Regions from separate parts of the Desulfitobacterium hafniense DCB-2 genome, predicted to be linked through region 2. Evidence: riboswitches for the same ligand, from Rfam matches in the RefSeq annotation. Region 2 holds a riboswitch; the other holds the start of a gene.
The links. Region 2 has a riboswitch for cobalamin ahead of cobT (nicotinate-nucleotide--dimethylbenzimidazole phosphoribosyltransferase). Riboswitches for the same ligand answer to the same signal wherever they lie in the genome.

Region 1: it holds a riboswitch for cobalamin, as region 2 does, so the genes downstream of both, DHAF_RS00145 (ABC transporter substrate-binding protein) here and cobT (nicotinate-nucleotide--dimethylbenzimidazole phosphoribosyltransferase) in region 2, are expected to answer to the same signal.

Annotation. Positions count from the first base shown of each region.
Region 1 covers NC_011830.1:20,330-28,693, reverse strand. Annotated here, with positions in the region: gene DHAF_RS00170 (metal ABC transporter solute-binding protein, Zn/Mn family) at 1-169, opposite strand, end outside; gene DHAF_RS00165 (metal-dependent transcriptional regulator) at 312-815, shown strand; gene DHAF_RS00160 (GNAT family N-acetyltransferase) at 988-1,803, shown strand; gene DHAF_RS00155 (ABC transporter ATP-binding protein) at 1,859-2,653, opposite strand; gene DHAF_RS00150 (FecCD family ABC transporter permease) at 2,653-3,648, opposite strand; gene DHAF_RS00145 (ABC transporter substrate-binding protein) at 3,831-5,384, opposite strand; cobalamin riboswitch at 5,508-5,688, opposite strand; gene tsaA (tRNA (N6-threonylcarbamoyladenosine(37)-N6)-methyltransferase TrmO) at 5,738-6,145, opposite strand; gene DHAF_RS00135 (MarR family winged helix-turn-helix transcriptional regulator) at 6,170-6,625, opposite strand; gene DHAF_RS00130 (hypothetical protein) at 6,845-7,159, opposite strand; gene DHAF_RS00125 (B12-binding domain-containing radical SAM protein) at 7,342-8,364, opposite strand, start outside.
Region 2 covers NC_011830.1:3,509,586-3,517,949, reverse strand. Annotated here, with positions in the region: gene cobS (adenosylcobinamide-GDP ribazoletransferase) at 1-749, opposite strand, end outside; gene cobU (bifunctional adenosylcobinamide kinase/adenosylcobinamide-phosphate guanylyltransferase) at 742-1,356, opposite strand; gene cobT (nicotinate-nucleotide--dimethylbenzimidazole phosphoribosyltransferase) at 1,376-2,515, opposite strand; cobalamin riboswitch at 2,613-2,786, opposite strand; gene DHAF_RS16385 (ATP-binding protein) at 2,907-4,286, shown strand; gene DHAF_RS16380 (GerAB/ArcD/ProY family transporter) at 4,418-5,524, shown strand; gene DHAF_RS16375 (spore germination protein) at 5,514-7,013, shown strand; gene DHAF_RS16370 (Ger(x)C family spore germination protein) at 7,020-8,198, shown strand; gene DHAF_RS16365 (ParM/StbA family protein) at 8,287-8,364, shown strand, end outside.

The DNA of each region.
Region 1 (8,364 bases), 1.8 Mb from region 2:
CATGCTCTCCACCGATCACACCGGCTAAATCTGCAAGCATAGTCGTCGTGGCCACCACATTCAACAAACCTTCACCGGATTCCTTTTTGCCAGCTGTCTGGGAGCAGCCTGCCGTCAATAGGATCAGACTCAGTACGATCCCCAACATTCTTTTTAACTTTCTACTCATAACGAACCTCCTGCTATGTTTTTCTGGTCTTGGTGTTAGGTAAGGGAAATACCCTTTCTCTTGACTAATCCAATCTATGAATCCTAAGGAGGGAATGTTACGAATAGACTAGAATAAAATTTAAAAAAAGGATTGATAAGCTATGGATAATAAGTCCGGTTCTGAGTATCGTACAGTGCGCGGCTATCAAATAGCTAATTATCAGGAAAACAAGCTGACTCCTGCCATGGAGGATTATATGGAAATGGCTTGCCGGCTTTGTCTGGAAAACGGCTATACACGGATCAATAAACTTGCGGAGCTGCTGAATGTGCGTCCCTCTTCCGCATCAAAAATGATTGCCAAGCTGAGCGAGCTGGGCTATTTGCAATATGATCTTTACGAGAGCATTCTCCTGACCGAGAAAGGAAAGGAAACCGGCACCTATCTTCTCTCTCGTCATGATACGGTAGAGCAATTTCTGAGACTGATCGGCAATATGAATCCTCTGGAGGAAACGGAACTGATCGAACACTCCCTCAATGTCTCTACCGTACTGCAACTCCATACTTTGTTGGACTTCTTCGCCCAAAACGTTGCTGTTCGGGAAAGCTTTGAGACCTTTAAAAAAGCTGCTAAAGAAAACCCGGCTTCGCCGAGCCTTTGATTCATATCCCTAATGAAGTGAAATCGTTGATGCACCAGTGAAAAAATAAACGGACTTTCCCTATGCCGGATGCATAGGAAAAGTCCGTTTATTGGTGTTTTGCTGCAGTTTCTGGCAATTTTTGTGCTATTATACAAATAGAAAGGTACTATGTTAAGGCGGGGTAAAACTTATGGAATTTAAAAGAGTAACCTTAGACAATTTAGCTTCCGAACATATCTGCTGTGCCCTCACCGATCAAAAAGGAGAGTCCTCTGTCGCGTCAAAAAAAGCATGGCTCAGTCAACGCTTAGGCGAGGGATTGGTCTTTGACAAACTGGATGTGCGGGGAAAGGTTTTTATCGAATATATCCCGGCTGAAAAAGCCTGGTGCCCCATTACAGCCGATCATTATCTGTTCATTAACTGTTTCTGGGTTTCCGGGCAATACAAGGGTCAGGGCTATGCCAACTTATTGCTGGAGCGCTGCCTGGCTGATGCCAAAGCAAAAGGGATGCAGGGGCTTGTGGTTTTATCTGCCGAAAAGAAAATGCCCTTTCTCTCCGATCCGAAGTACCTGAAATACAAGGGCTTTCAGATCGCCGATCAAGCGCCTCCTTATTACGAACTGCTTTATCTTCCCTTCAGTCCCCAAGCAAATGTTCCCCAATTCAAAGCTTGTGTAAAGAGCGGTCGTACTGATGAAGAAGGCTGGGTTGTCTATTATACCAATCAATGTCCTCATACGGATAAATATGTCCCAATCCTCGTCGATCATCTCAAGTCAAAAAAACTTGCCATTAAAGCCATCAAAATCCAAACGACGGAGCAAGCCCAAAAGGCTCCTAATCCCTTTACCACCTATGCCCTTTTTTACAACGGCCAGTTCATCACCAACGAAATCCTTACCGCAAAGAGCTTTGATAAGCTTTTAATCAAAACGAACCTATCTCCACCAACTGTTCCGCCGTCACCATCTGAATGGCCTGCTCCGCTGCAGCGGGGATAACCTCGTCTGTGAAGCCGCTCTTGGAGAACTGCTTATAATGCAACACCCGCTATTCTTATATCCCCCGCACCGAGCAGACCGGTGCAATGATGGGTACACCTTGTTCATCATAGGTTATATTGGCGATCACCCCATAGACTTCTTGCAGCATGGCAGCCGTAATGACCTCCCGGGGCTCCCCCGCGCTGTAAAGAGAGCCCTTCCCATCCACCACTACAATATGTTGGGCATATCTGGCTGCAAGATTAATATCGTGCAAGACCACAATCAGATCCACATTTTGCTCCGCCACTACTCTCTGCAGCAGCTGACACAGCTCCAGCTGCTTTTGCAAATCAAGAGAGTTGACCGGCTCATCCAGCAACAGGACTTTAGGGTTTCTGACCAAGGTCTGGGCAATAAAGACCAACTTTTTCTGTCCGCCGCTTAATTCCGAAAAATTGCGGGGGGCCAGGTGTTCTATATTAAGGGACCGAAGGGTATCCATGACAATATCCAAATCTTCATCCGACACCTTATGGCTCAGTTCCGGCAATCTTCCCAGGATGACCATTTCCAAAACCGTCAGGGTCGATAGATCGACGTCCATTTGGGGTAAATAGGACATAAGCTTGATTTTATCTTCTGTACACATAGCGGTAAGGCTTTCCTGACCGTAAAAAATCTCTCCCTCATAATCCAGCAGCCCGAAAATAGCTTTAATCAAGGTGGATTTTCCCGCTCCGTTGGGACCAAGGATAACATTAAAGCCTTTGGCAAATTCGAGACTAAATCCGCTAAATACCTTATGGGAGCCTTTGCTTTTCTTATAACCTTTATAGGAAAAGTTTAAATTACTTACCTTTAACATCACATACTCCTCATTTTTTTACTGAAGATAATGGCAATAAAGAAAGGGATGCCAATGATTGAGGTGACCAGGCCGATGGGCAGGATGACCCCTCTGATAATCAGCTTGCTGATGACGAAAGCCAGACACATGACAAAAGCCCCCAGCAGTCCCGATAAAGGCATAAAAAAGCGTTGATCTTCACCCACCAGCTGGCGGGCAATATGAGGAGCGATCAGACCGACGAAACCTATGGTTCCTACAAAACAGACGGATACGGCGGCCAATAGGGAACTCACAAATATAACCATTCGCCGCACCTTGGCCGTATCCACCCCGATACTCCTGGCTTTGGTATCATCCAAAGTCATAGCGGTCAGCTTCCAGGCATTTTTGAACAAAACCAAGAAGCAGATGACCAGCACCAGGGCAACAATGAAAAACTTGCTCCAGGTGGTTTTCAACAAACTGCCGAAATTCCAGAAGATCAGGCTTTGCAGCTGATTTTCATCGGCAATATACTGCAGAACCATGGTCAGGGAGTTAAAAAGAAAATTCAGCGCCACACCGAAGAGGATAATGGCCGTTTTATTGATTTGCCGCTGACGGGAAAAGATATAAATGGCCACAGCCACCATAAGGGCAAAGATGAAAGCGTTAACCGTTACAGCCAGGGTTTCCGGGACCTTTAAGGATTTCAGAACATTGGCGTTTAAAATCAATCCCATGGCTGCTCCGAAGGAGGCGGCGGCGGAAATTCCCAGGGTATAGGGGCTGGCAATGGGATTGCGGAGGATGGTCTGCAATTCACAGCCGCTGATGCCCAGGGACGCCCCCACCACTACAGCCATAAGAGCCATAGGCAGACGGATATCCTTGATGATCATGGAGTTATGCCCATCCCCTTCCCCCGTGAACAGCACTCTTAAGATATCGTGAATCGCTATGGAAGAGGAACCGATGGAAATATTTAGGATCACCAGGGCTGCCATGCTTACGGATAGACCGATAATCAAAAAGATCCTTCTCCTGATCAGCATATTATATAATTTTCGGTTGGCATTTTCCTCATGCTTAATCTTGATTCACCCCTTAGTCTTTCTTGCATAACCGGCATCCAAAAGGGCCGCGGAGAGCCGGAGCAAAGGCCGGTCTTAAACCCCCTTGTGCCTCCAGCGTTCCGAAGCCCTTGCCGTTTTTATTTCTTTAGGGAAATACGGTCTTCAAGGCCCGTAAACCAGGTGCTGATATCGCTGCCCACCAGCATAAATTGATCGAAAAACTCATCAAGGACCGCTTCCGGATTCAGATCCTTAAATTCTTCAGGGTAGAAGAGCTTGGCCATTTTCAGACAAGGGTAAAAAGCATAAATGGAGCGGCTGGTTGAGTGGGCAAATTCATAGACATTGTTGTTTTTAACCGCCTGCAAATTGCTCCAGCCGGTTCTGTTGATAATATCATACTGAGGAGGTTCTTTCTTTTGCTTAAGACTGTCCAGCCAGCCGTCATTGACTCCGCTGAGAATGATGTAATCAGGATCGGCTTTAATGACATACTCAGGATCAAGGGTATTGCTGCTTCCTCCGGCTGATGCTTTATCTAAAAGAACGGCATCGGCAATATTGTCGCCGCCGGCAATAGCAATCGGCAGACCCCATCCGGAAACGCTGGTTCCCGTGCTCCCGTAGACCTCGGAATATCCTGACTTTTCATAATAGACCTTGGGTTTATTCTGACGCTGAGCAAGATTTTTGGCTGCAAGGAGTTCATACTGCTTATCTATGAACGCTGCTACTTCAGCGGCTTTTTCCCCCTCCTGGAAAATCTTGCCCAGGAGCTTCATGGTCTCCTGAACCGACTTATCCAATGTCTTGCCGGGAACATCGATGAGAACAATGCTGATTCCGGCCGCCGTAAGCTGTTCCTCTATTTCCAAGGCATATTTATGAGCGGCCATAGCTGAATTGACGATGAGGACATCGGGATTCATGGACAAAACCATTTCCAGGTCAAAAGGCGCGTTATGATCGGAAATCTGGCCTAAATGTTGGGTATAGTCCCCGACAATGGGCTTATACAGCTGAGCATATTTTTGGATACCGCCACCGCCGTCCTGTCCGGAAGCAACCAGCATAGCAAAAGCCTCTTCACCTTTCAGCGGTATAATATAGTCGATGACATCCATGGTGCTGATAGCATAGGAGGAAATAGGCAGGTCAAGGGTTACCTCCCGGCCTTTGACATCCTTAATGGTTATGGAACCGGTGGTTTCTTTCTTTACGGGTAGGGCACTCTTATTCAGAGGGGACATGATCGCCCCGCTCTCTTCTTCAGGGGCAACATAACCGTAGTGAACAGGATCTGCACCGGCCTCCTTTAAGGCCGCGGCCACCCCATTGATGATCCCCTTACTGGTCAGTGTCGCACCGGCAATCACGTCCACATCCAGGGATTGAGCTTCTATAATACGCTGGGGTATTTTCTCCATGGCGATGCCGCCAACATCCTCGGTTTCCGTATTTTCGCCTATGGTAATCTTTGTGATTTTTCCTTCCTGATCCACTTCCGTGGTCACTTCAAGATCTCCGTGATAACCGGCTGCTTTTGCCGTGTAAGTCCCGGCTGCAACTGCTTTTTCAGCCGGTGGGTTTTCCGCCGGTTGGTTGGCGGCTGATGAATTGCAGCCCCCCAAGAGTATGATCATGACCATGACCAATAAGGCAACTATTCTTTGGCTATAGCGTTTCTCCATTGTTCTTCACCTTTCTTCCTGACTTTTTCCTGACCGGAGTCTGAGCATCTGTCCTGGTTTTTTTATGTCTTCTCTTTAATTTTGGGCAAAGAAAATAAATCACCCTCCCCTCCGGAAAATGAATTGTAGTTTTATTAACAGGCAGGTCTCCTGGCTCGCGCCTTTATTTATCGCCTTCCCAGTCTTCGCCAGTGGCATGAAGATAAATAAATCTTTAACGGCGCTTACAGTAACGGGGGTTGCTCAGGATTTGCACCTGATTCCCTTTTCATTACTTGCGTAAACCTGTCAATAGTTTCTTATTCAGCTTTAAACAACAAGCTCTATCCCTATGTCATTAAAACAAGTTTCGTTCAATCGGCCACAGCGGCCGGGTCAATATAAGGCTTAATATCGAGTACGGGGGTATTATCCAGCATATCCACTCCCTCAAAAAACAGACGGTTGCCCTCTCTTTTCACAAACCGGACTGTGGACAGACCGATGCCGTTGGGCCGGTTGGGGGATCGTGTGGAAAACACACCCATAACCTGATTGTTTCTGCGGGAAAGGGTCATCAGCTTATATCCCTCGGATTTATGAAAGTAAAACAAAATGACCCCATACTCTCCTTCTTGGATATCGGCAATACCTTCCTGGTATTCTTCGAGAATTTCAATAACAGCCGTCGTTTCTCCCGAAAGAGTGCTTTGCCTGGGGGCTTCGCCTTTTTCCTTATAAGGAGACTTGATATAGCCGATCGGTTTCATTAAGATCTCCACTGACTTCTCCTCCTTAGGCCACTTTTATCTATGCCTGCGTTCATAATCGGCGATATTATCCAGCATTTTATACAAAATCCGCCTGGCGGTTTCCCGCTCATCCTCCGTAAAATCTTTGGCCAGAATCCGGTTTAATCCTTTAAACACTTCATGAAATTCTTGTTCAAAGTCCCTTGCTTTGGCTGTGACATAAACAATTTTCTTACGCCCGTCTTTAGGGTCTTCTTCTCTGTATACATAACCCTCTTCTTCAAGCTTTTTCAAGGCTCTCGCTGTGTTGGCCTTATCGATATTGAGTAGTTCGCTTAACTCTTCCTGAGTTATACCATCGTAATTAAACAGCAATTGGGTCAAAAATGCCCATTGTCCCTGTCCGATGTTATAGTCTTTGACATTTCTGCCGATATAGGTCTGGCTATAACGATCGATGGCTGAAATCGCTTTGATCAGTGATTTTCTTTTGTCTATACGTTCGTTCATGCTCTTTCCTTTTAGTTATGTCGGCAGCGTTCAGGATTAATTCGTTGCTATCGCAACCAATTAATCCTAAAAACCCCTATTATTTTGTTGTTTTTCAACACAAGTTATTAATATGCTATACTATTCAATAAAATCTGTCAACTACTCTATTGATAACTTTCTCTTATGGCGACAAGGTTTAACAATCCTGTATGATGCCTAATTTCTTAACGCTAAGCATTAATACAAGATAGGATTTAACCAGATAAGTCCAAGATAGGACAGAGGAAATCTGAACACAACAAATAGCAACACAGAGAAAACACCTGTCAGCACATATTTTTCATTGTCTCTATAATTTTGGAATAGAGGATTTAGGGCACTATAAATGCCGCAAAATACTAAAAGATACAGAAGGCACGCCATCAGATAAGCTGGAAAAGGCACATTATAACCCTCTTCAGGACCCATTATTTTCATTTCAAACTTAAGTGCTATAATGCTGAGAAAAAAGCTTATTATTAAAAGCAGGACACTTAACACTAATCTTTTCACTTTTAGTCCCCCTCCTCTCTTGGGTGACTTTAGAAAACATCGGCTCCGCCGCCGATAGACCGCAGGCCTATTCCCATCATATTGGCCCATATAGAGCTGCCCTAACTACTTTAGTTATTTGATAACTCACAATACATATCATCAATATCATGCTACTACTTAACCATATATGTCATTGAACCCTATTTTACCCTATAGGAGATCCTTGCCGCCAGCCGCCCTACCGTTCTCATGGGAATAATTCGCGCCAGCACCGATGTAAGCCCACCGAATTTACGGTATAAAATGTTAAATAAAAAAAAGGATTTGCGCTGGGCCTTATGTTCCGGCCTGCGGCGCCATATATTGGGAAAGGAATAAAACTCCCGGTAGATCCATAGATAGCCCTTATATAATTCCTCTGCCGTCATTCCCTTGGGCTGAAAGACCACATGAGCTGTATTGTACCTGGACAGTTCATGATCGAGGATGCGGCCTTCCTCTTTCATCCGGCCATGCAATTCTGTGCCGGGATAGGGAGTGAGAATATGGGAGGTCAGGGTTTCAATTTTGTTCTTGACCAGCCAGTCCAGTGTTCTCTGAAAAACATCCGGTTCATCCCCATCCAGACCGAATACCATGCTGGCATTGATCATAATGCCCCGGCTGTGTATTGCTGTGACAATCCTTTCATACTTCTCAAACTGATTATCCTTATTTACGCCATGCAATGAGGAATTATTGATCGATTCAAAACCGATAAAAAGGCTTTGGCAGCCCGTTTCTGCCATCAAATCCAGGACATCGGGATAGTCGGCGATTTTCGTGGTGACAGCGGCGCTCCATTTTAACTCCCTGCCCCGCAGATGATTAAGCAATTCACGAGTGTAGGCAGGCACACCGATGAAATTATCGTCAATAAACAGGATATGCCGGGTTCCCAGGCCTTCGATATCTCTGAGCACATCCGTAACGGGGCGGCGGATATACATCCTGTTCCGGCAGCTGTTGTAGCAGAAGCCACAGCGGTTGGGGCAGCCGCGGCTTGTGGTCATGATATTGGTATAGAGGTAGCGGTTTTTATCGATTCGGTGATAAGCCGGAGAAGCAATCTCCTCCCCCCGGAAATCCGTCATATCATGATAGACCTGCTGTAATCGGCTTTCTTCCGCATCTTCGATCATCCGTTCCCATACCCGCTCGGCAGCGCCGATACAAATGGCGTC
Region 2 (8,364 bases):
GGGAAGGCCCCTAAAAGAAAGAGCAGTTCGGAAAGTTCAATGCTGGCACCATAGAGATCCCCGGTTAACCCTCCGAGGAGGCGGGAGACCTTGCGGGTGAACAAGAGGATGAAGAGGGTGGCCAGAATAAAGCCGGCAATCCCCGGCCATTGCAACACCCAATAGGTGAGGAAAAGGAGCAGCAGCCCCTCCCCCAGGAATAGCCACCGGGTTTGGCGGGAGGTTTCATGAAATCCCTGGCCAAATCCCTGGGCCCGGGCATAGGGGAAATAATGAACCCCAATCAGAAAAATCCAGCGGGAGAGGATGGGCATGAAAAGAACCAGGTAAGGAACTAAAGGGGAAGAGAGGGCGAGGAGCCCGGCCAAAAGACTGAATTTGAGCAGCAGGTATACCATGGCGCTCAACGCACCGAAAGCTCCCACATGGCTGTCTTTCATAATCTCCAGCATGCGTTCAGGTGTCCGCGCTGAAAGCAAGCCGTCCATACTATCCATCAAGCCATCAAGGTGAATTCCCCCGGTGAGAATAAGTTCCAGGGCAAGCAGCAAGGCAGCCGTAACCAGGGGCGGGTAGTGAGGAAGGAGCAGGGTTAAGGCCAACCATAAGGCTCCGCCCAGAATCAGGCCCACCAAAGGATAATAATGCTGACTTTGGGTGAATTCTTCCGAGGTCACCTGCTCCGGCTGAGGGAGTGGTATTCGGGTCAGGAAGGTCAGGGCGATCCATAATTTGCGCATGCTAGGCATCCTCTCGCCGCAAGGAATCCAGTAAGGCCTGACCGGCAGCTTTGATCTCCGTCGGATAGCCGGCGACCACGGAATAGACCTGCTGGGCGCTCTGTCCCAGGATCTGGTTGGCCCTGCCGGCCAGATCCCGGTAAATCCTGGAAAGGGGATTATCCGGGACGATACCATCTCCCACTTCATTGGTGACCATAATCACCTGAGGGGTAATATCCCGGGCTATACGGGCGACAATGCGGACCTGTTCGAGAATCTTCTGCTCCAGCCTATGGAGGGCCCGGGTATACTCCTGCTCAGTCAGATGATCTTCTGCTGGATAGTGGGCAAGGAGGAGATTGGTCAGCCACAGGGTTACACAATCCACCAAAAGGACCCCTTTGTTCTGAGCATGGCGTTCCAACACAGAGGAGAGGGCAAGGGGTTCTTCCACTAAGCCCCAATGGGCAGGGCGCTGGTCCTGATGTTTTTTGACACGCAAAGCCATTTCTTCATCATAGACCTGGGCCGTGGCGATGTAGGTGACAGGCAGGCCGGGATGAGCGGCCAGGAGCTCGGCAAAGCGGCTTTTGCCACTGCGGGCTCCACCGGTTATGAGCACAAAATCTGACATAATTACCTCCGGTGATTGCTTAGTTTTTACCGCTGACTCCTGCGGATTCAAAAGTAGCCATCTCGTTGAGAATGCGGATGGAGGCATCCAGAAGATGGAAAGCGATAGCGGCTCCGGTTCCCTCTCCCAAGCGGAAATCCAGATGCATGATGGGTTTTAGCTCCAGTTGTTCCAGGGCGGCTCGATGGCCGATCTCCGCAGAAGAATGGGAGGGAATCAGGAAGAAGCGGGCCGTAGGGCAGATGCGGACAGCGATGAGAGCAGCGGCAGTGGAGATGACCCCATCTAAAAGGATGGGGACACGGGAATAGGCTGCGGTCAGAATTGCCCCGGCCAGGGCACCGATCTCCAAGCCCCCTATTTTGCTGAGGATATCCACTCCATCCTTAGGATCGGGCTGATTGATGGCGATAGAACGGGCGATGACGTTTTGCTTGCGGATGAGTCCTTCATCATCCAGACCGGTGCCCCTTCCGGTAACCTCCTGGGGCGGCAAACCTGTCAAGAGAGAAATAATGGCTGTACTGGGGGTGGTATTGCCGATGCCCACTTCCCCTGTGGCCAGGACATTCACTCCGGAATCGATAGCCTGGCGGGCGATTTTAGCTCCGGTCAGCAGGGAGAGCAGAGCTTCTTTACGGCTCATAGCCGGTCCCTGGGCCATGTTATGGGTTCCGTTCATGATGCGGTGAGCCATAAGCTCGGGCGGATCCAGCGGGAAAGCCATGCCCACATCGGTGCAGATCACTTCGGCGCCGGCATGACGGGCCAGGACATTGATCCCTGCCCCGCCGCCCAGGAAATTATAGAACATTTGCGGGGTTACTTCCTGAGGGAAGGCACTGACCCCTTCCGCCACCACGCCGTGGTCTCCGGCCATGACGAGAATGGCCTTTTTTTGTACTTCCGGCCAAGGCTGACCTTGAATCCCGCCCAATTGTTTGGCGAGGGCTTCCAGGACTCCTAAACTGCCTTGGGGTTTGGTTAAGGAATCTAAACGGGTTTGTACAGCGGCCATGACCTGTTCGTCAAGACCGTGTATTCCCTGGATAAGATGGTCTAAGGCGGTTTCACATTCCTCCAGGGAAGCGTCACTCAGGTTTTCCTGTCTTAAGAAGTCATCCACTAGCTTGTCCTGTTCTAATTCGGTTTTACTCATCTGTATTCCTCTCCTTTAAAAAAAATAAAGTCCCGCCACTTCATAAGTGGTCGGGACTTTGCCTTCGTCGCCGCTGCTTTCCATAGCACCCATGGAAAGGCTTTCTTCATTCCTGGCAGGTCTCCTGGCTTGGATTCAAACGCCGCTACCCCTTCCCGGTCTGGCCGGTGGTTATGGTTCAGGCTCATCCTACACAGTGGTGGGTCCGCACCGGAATCGCACCGGTTTCCCTATTCTCCCCTTGGGGGCACCAAAGAATGGACTTTTTTTAACTAATTATAGAATAGCAAAGAAGAAGATTTTGTCAACCCTTTACTTAAAGAATTGCAGGATTTAAGATAGTACTAAGAATTGTACTAGAACACAAGAAGAAAACAAGGATGTGCATAATGTGAATAGGACGAAAATTACCCGGTTATCCCTTCTTTTTGACGGAATGGTTGTTTTCCGAGGCATCATAGGGGATCCGGTGGCAGTTTCTTTCCAAAAACTGCTCCAGGGGATAGGGAGCAGGGAGTTTGATCTGATGGCAATTTATAAAGATTATCATCATTTCTGCTCCTTGGCGACTCAGGCTCATTGGCCTGATTATCTTTGGGAGCGTATGCTTCAGGATGACAATGAGCTGGCCAGGCAAACGGCTCAACAGGGAAAGGACCGGGTTCCCGCCGGGCTGCGCCGACTGGCCGGGCGGGAGCTGCTCTATTTGCGGGAGCTTGCCGGGCTGAAGGCGGAAGATATTAAAGGGGCTGTCAAGGCACGGTGTGCAGAGCAAGGGGCGGAAGAACCGGGCCTCTGGCTGGAGGAACCATTGAGCCCGGAAAGCTGGCCTGGTTGGCTGAGTCTTCCGGATATGGATAGGGAAAAAGAAACTTATGCAAAAGAAGAGAATCGGGCTGAAAACTATCTCCTTTCCTCTCAGAAAAAGTTGAAGCAGAGTCTGCTTCGGGGAAGGTCAGAGGAAATGGTGGATGCGCTGCTTGCTTATTATCAAACCATGGGTACCGGATTGTTCGGCCGGTGCATGGCTCTCAAATGGCGGGGCCGTGCGGAAAGGCTGGAAGGGGTACACCCTGAGCCCATGCGCATCAGCAAGTTGATTAATCAGGAACGGGAGCAGGGAATCATCCTCCAGAATACGGAATTTTTCCTGAAAGGCCTTCCGGCTAATAATGTGATTCTCTATGGCAACCGTGGGACTGGGAAATCTTCCTTGGTGAAAGCTTTAGTGCAGGAATATGGTGAACAGGGACTGCGCCTGGTGGAATTATCGAAAACAGACTTGCATGACTACCCCAAGATTATTCGGCTCCTGGCCAAGCAGCCTTTGAAGTTCATTCTGTTTATTGACGATCTTTCTTTTGAAGACACGGAAAGTGATTATAAGAATCTGAAGACCCTGCTGGAGGGAGGGCTGGAAGGGAAGCCCCAAAACGTGCTGATCTATGCCACCTCCAACCGGCGTCATTTGATCAGAGAAACCTTCGGCGAACGGCAAGTCGAGGAAGTCCACCGGCGGGACAACATGGAGGAAAAATTGTCCTTATCCGACCGCTTCGGCATTACGGTCACCTTCCCCACACCGGACCAGGAAGGCTATCTGAAGATTGTGGAGGAGTTAGCAACTCAGGAAGGGCTGACACTTCCCAAGGAGGAGTTAAGACAGCAGGCGCTGCGCTGGGTGATGAATCATAATGCCCGCTCAGGGAGAACCGCCCGTCAGTTTGTGGATTTTCTGGTGGCCAGGGAAGGGTTGGCCGCTCAGCAATAGTTTTGGATAGCCGGCTTAGGGGGCCGGCTTTTTTCTTGCGCCCAAGCCCCCGCCTCTTGGAAAATGTATAGTATAAGGCTGAGCGTTCATCCTAATACTAACTTATCCGTAATGATGAAAGTGTGAAATTCATGAATATAAAAATCTCAAGCCGTCAATCCTTTTGTACTTATTTCGTGATTGTTTCCCTATCTATAGGCATGCCCAATCTGATCATAAGAGATTTGGAGCAGGATTTTTGGCAGGCCCTCCTGGTGGCTATAGTTATAGAAACAATGCTGGGTTTTTTCTTATATAAAATGGGGAGGACCTATGCCAATCAGACGATTTTTCAATACAGTGAGAAAATCCTCGGCAAAATCTTAGGCAAGATAAGCGTTGGCATGTTCAGCCTTTACTTTATTAGTGTAGCCATCACCCTTACCCAAAGTCTTATGGAATTCTTTGGTTCGATGGCGATGCCGGAAACTCCGCGCTACGTTTTTGCCATTTTGCTCTTGCTGGTGAGCACCTATGCCTGCAGTGCCGGGCTGGAGGTGATTATGCGGCTTTCTGAGATTGTCGCCCCCTTTGTGCTGGGCTCCTTTCTCTTTATCATGCTGTTTAATATTGGGAATATGGAGTTTGATAATTTGCGGCCCATGTTCCAGCACAGCCTGGGGGAGATTCTGAGAGGAGCTATGCTTCCCACTGCTTGGTTCGGGATCTGTATTATTATGGGCGTTTTAATGGCTTACCATAATAATCCTAAAGTTATGTACAAGATAAAGCTTATGGGTGTGGGCCTGGGCATTCTGACGATCACCACCTCCATGTTTTTTGTCATTACGGTGATTGGCGTAGAAATGGGCTCCAGGCAATTGTATTCCGTCTATATTCTCGCCCGCCTGGTTGATGTAGGGGATTTTATCCAAAGAATGGAGGCGTTTCAGATCGTATCCTGGACGGCGGGATCTTTTTTGATTCTGGCTTTGTTTCACTATGCCGGCGTGGAAGGCTTAAAACATATTTTTCCGAAAAAATCCCGCATGTTTTTGGGGATCAGCATTGCCGTTATTGTATTTGTCGTTTCTGTCTTTGTTACGCCCACCGCCATTGATCGCTCGACATTTTTGAAAAACATCCTTGGCGTCTATGGTTTAGTTGTCGAAATATGTGGAGTTTCCCTCCTTTTTATCATTTACGTCATAAAACAAAAATTCAAGGCAGTAAAAAAGAGGTCTTCTAATGAGCAATAAGCACGGATCCAACATATCCCCCAACCTTGAAGAGAATCGAAGGCGTTTCATTAATAGTTTCAAAAATTCTGTGGATCTTTTGTTTCGTGAATTACGATTTGGCAAGACGAACAAAGGCTTTTTGGTCTATCTTGATGGATTGGTGGATCGGCAGTACATGAGTTCTTCGATCATCAGACCCCTCATGGCATGTCAAGGTTCCGAGCCAATTTTGTCGATGGACATTTTACAAAAAGATGTTTTGTGCAATAGCGCTATTGATATTGTGCAGGTTTTTGATCAAGCGGTGCAGGGGGTGTTATCCGGCCAGACGGCCCTTTTTTTGGAGGGAGTAGAGGAGGTCCTGCTGCTTGAGACCTTTGGTGGTGAGACCCGCAATGTTCAACAACCGGAAACTGAAGCCACCGTCCGGGGGCCCCGGGAAGGATTTGTGGAAAGAATTGAGGTAAATGCCTCTTTACTCCGCCGTAAAATAAAGGACCAGAAATTACGTCTGGAAACTATGAATCTGGGGGAAAGAACCCATACCAAAATCTATATGGCCTATATTGAAGGGATAGCTAACCCGAAGATTGTGGGTGAGGTGAAGAGACGCCTTCAGTCCATCGATATTGACGGGATTCTGGAGAGCGGCTATATTGAACAACTGATTGAAGATTCCCCCCAATCCATTTTCCCCACGGTGGGAACCACTGAAAAACCCGATAAATTGGCGGCAAAGCTGTTGGAAGGCCGGATAGGAATTCTGGTGGATGGGACTCCTTTTGTGATCACAGTGCCCTACCTGTTTGTGGAAGCCTTTCAGAATCCTGAAGATTACTATTCCCGGCCTTATTATGCCTCCCTGGTTCGGCTCATCCGCTACCTGGCTTTTTACTTCTCCACCACACTTCCGGCTTTTTATGTGGCTATCCAGTCCTATCACCAGGAGATGGTTCCCACCAGCCTCTTAATAAGTATGAGTGCAGGCCGCGAAGGCATACCTTTTCCGGTGATCGTCGAAGCTTTGGGGATGGGCATAGTCTACGAGATTCTTCGGGAAGCAGGTATACGCATGCCCCATACGGTGGGTCAGGCCGTCAGTATCGTCGGGGCCTTAGTCGTTGGTGAGGCGGCGGTCCAGGCCGGTTTAATCAACCAGGTTATGGTGATTGTGGTTGCTCTTACCGCTATTTCGGGGTTTCTGGTGCCACCTTTTACCGGACCAGCGTCTTTGCTGCGCTTATATTTTCTGGTGACCACCTCTTTTCTGGGCATGTTTGGCTGGCTGATGGCCTTGCTGGCCCTTGTCATTCAGTTGCTGTCCGTCCGCTCCTTTGGCATTCCCTATCTTTCCCCCATTGTTCCCACCAATATCGGGGATTTGAAAGACGGCATGGTCCGCTTTCCTCTTTGGTTTATGTTATCCCGCCCCTCTTTACTCAGCCCTTATCGGCGGCAAAGTACCAAAAATATGAAAAAAAGCTTGAGAAAAATAAAAGGAAGTTAAGCGAAGATGAGCAATGGATACATGAAAAGATCGGTGATCCTGGTATCGTTATTCAGTTTGCTCTTATTACCGGGGTGCTGGGACCACCGGGAACTGAATGAGCTGGGGGTCGTCAGTGCTTTGGGGTTGGATCTTAACGAGCGGGGGAAGATACAAATCACGGTTCAAGTCATTAATCCCCAGGCTTATATAACCAAAGGTCAGGAAGGTAAAGCACAAACGCGGATTTTGACCAGTGAAGGTGAGACTTTCTTTGATGCGGTGCGGGGTTTAATGACTAAATCTGGGGATCGGCTTTTCTATCCTCATAATCAGGTGATCGTGATTGGAGAGGATTTGGCCAGAGCCGGGGTTAAACCTATCCTGGATTTTTTGGAACGCGACCCGGAAATCCGTTTATTTACCTGGGTTCTGTTAACAGAAGGTAAGGCGGAAGAGGTGGTCAGAGCTCCTTCCGATGAGTCCCTGATTTCCGCGATGCATGTGATGCTTTTGGTTGACGATTATTATTCCGCTTCCAAAAGCATACCGAGAAATATTCTGGAGTTTGCCACTATGGTTTACTCGGAAGGAATCGAGCCTGTTTTAGGGAAGATCGAGTTCTATGAAGAAAAGGGAAACCCCACCTACCAGCTGATCGGGGGAGGAGCATTTAAGGGAGACAAGCTGATCGACTGGCTGGATGCCGGGGAAGCACGGGGATATCTCTGGGTTCACAATGATGTCAATGGGGGAATCATTACCGCCTATACTAAGGAAGGGGCCGAAAACCAGGCTCAGGCTGATGGTTCCTCCGGTCTTGGGGAGAGGATATCCTTCGAGATTATACGAACCAAGAGCAGAGTGAAACCGGTTCTGGAAGGTGAAAAGCTAAGCTTTGTGATTGATCTTGATGTTACCTGTAACCTGGGGGAGCGCACCGATAATAAGGAAACCATCACTAAGGAAGATTTCAAGGAGTTAGAGAAGATCTTAAGCCAGGCCGTGATCGGGGAAGTTCAAGGCATCGTGGACAAGGCCCAAAAAGAACTGAGATCTGATATTCTTGGCTTTGGCTTAACGACGAAGAGGAAGTACCCGGACTACTGGAATCAGCACAAGGAGCAGTGGGAGGAAATGTTTCCCGAGCTGGAGGTGGAGATACTGGTGAAAGCTGTGGTTGATGGTCAAGGAACCGTTCGATAAGGATAGACTCTAAGCAAAATGTGGTATACAATGGATAATAATAGGGTTTTACATTCGAAATTCCACGAATTGACGAGGAGGAACACCTGTGTTTGAAAACGATATTCTCGTAGCTGGAGGAGATCCCGGGTTTGGAGCCATTAAGCTGGATGCTGGAGATACTAAA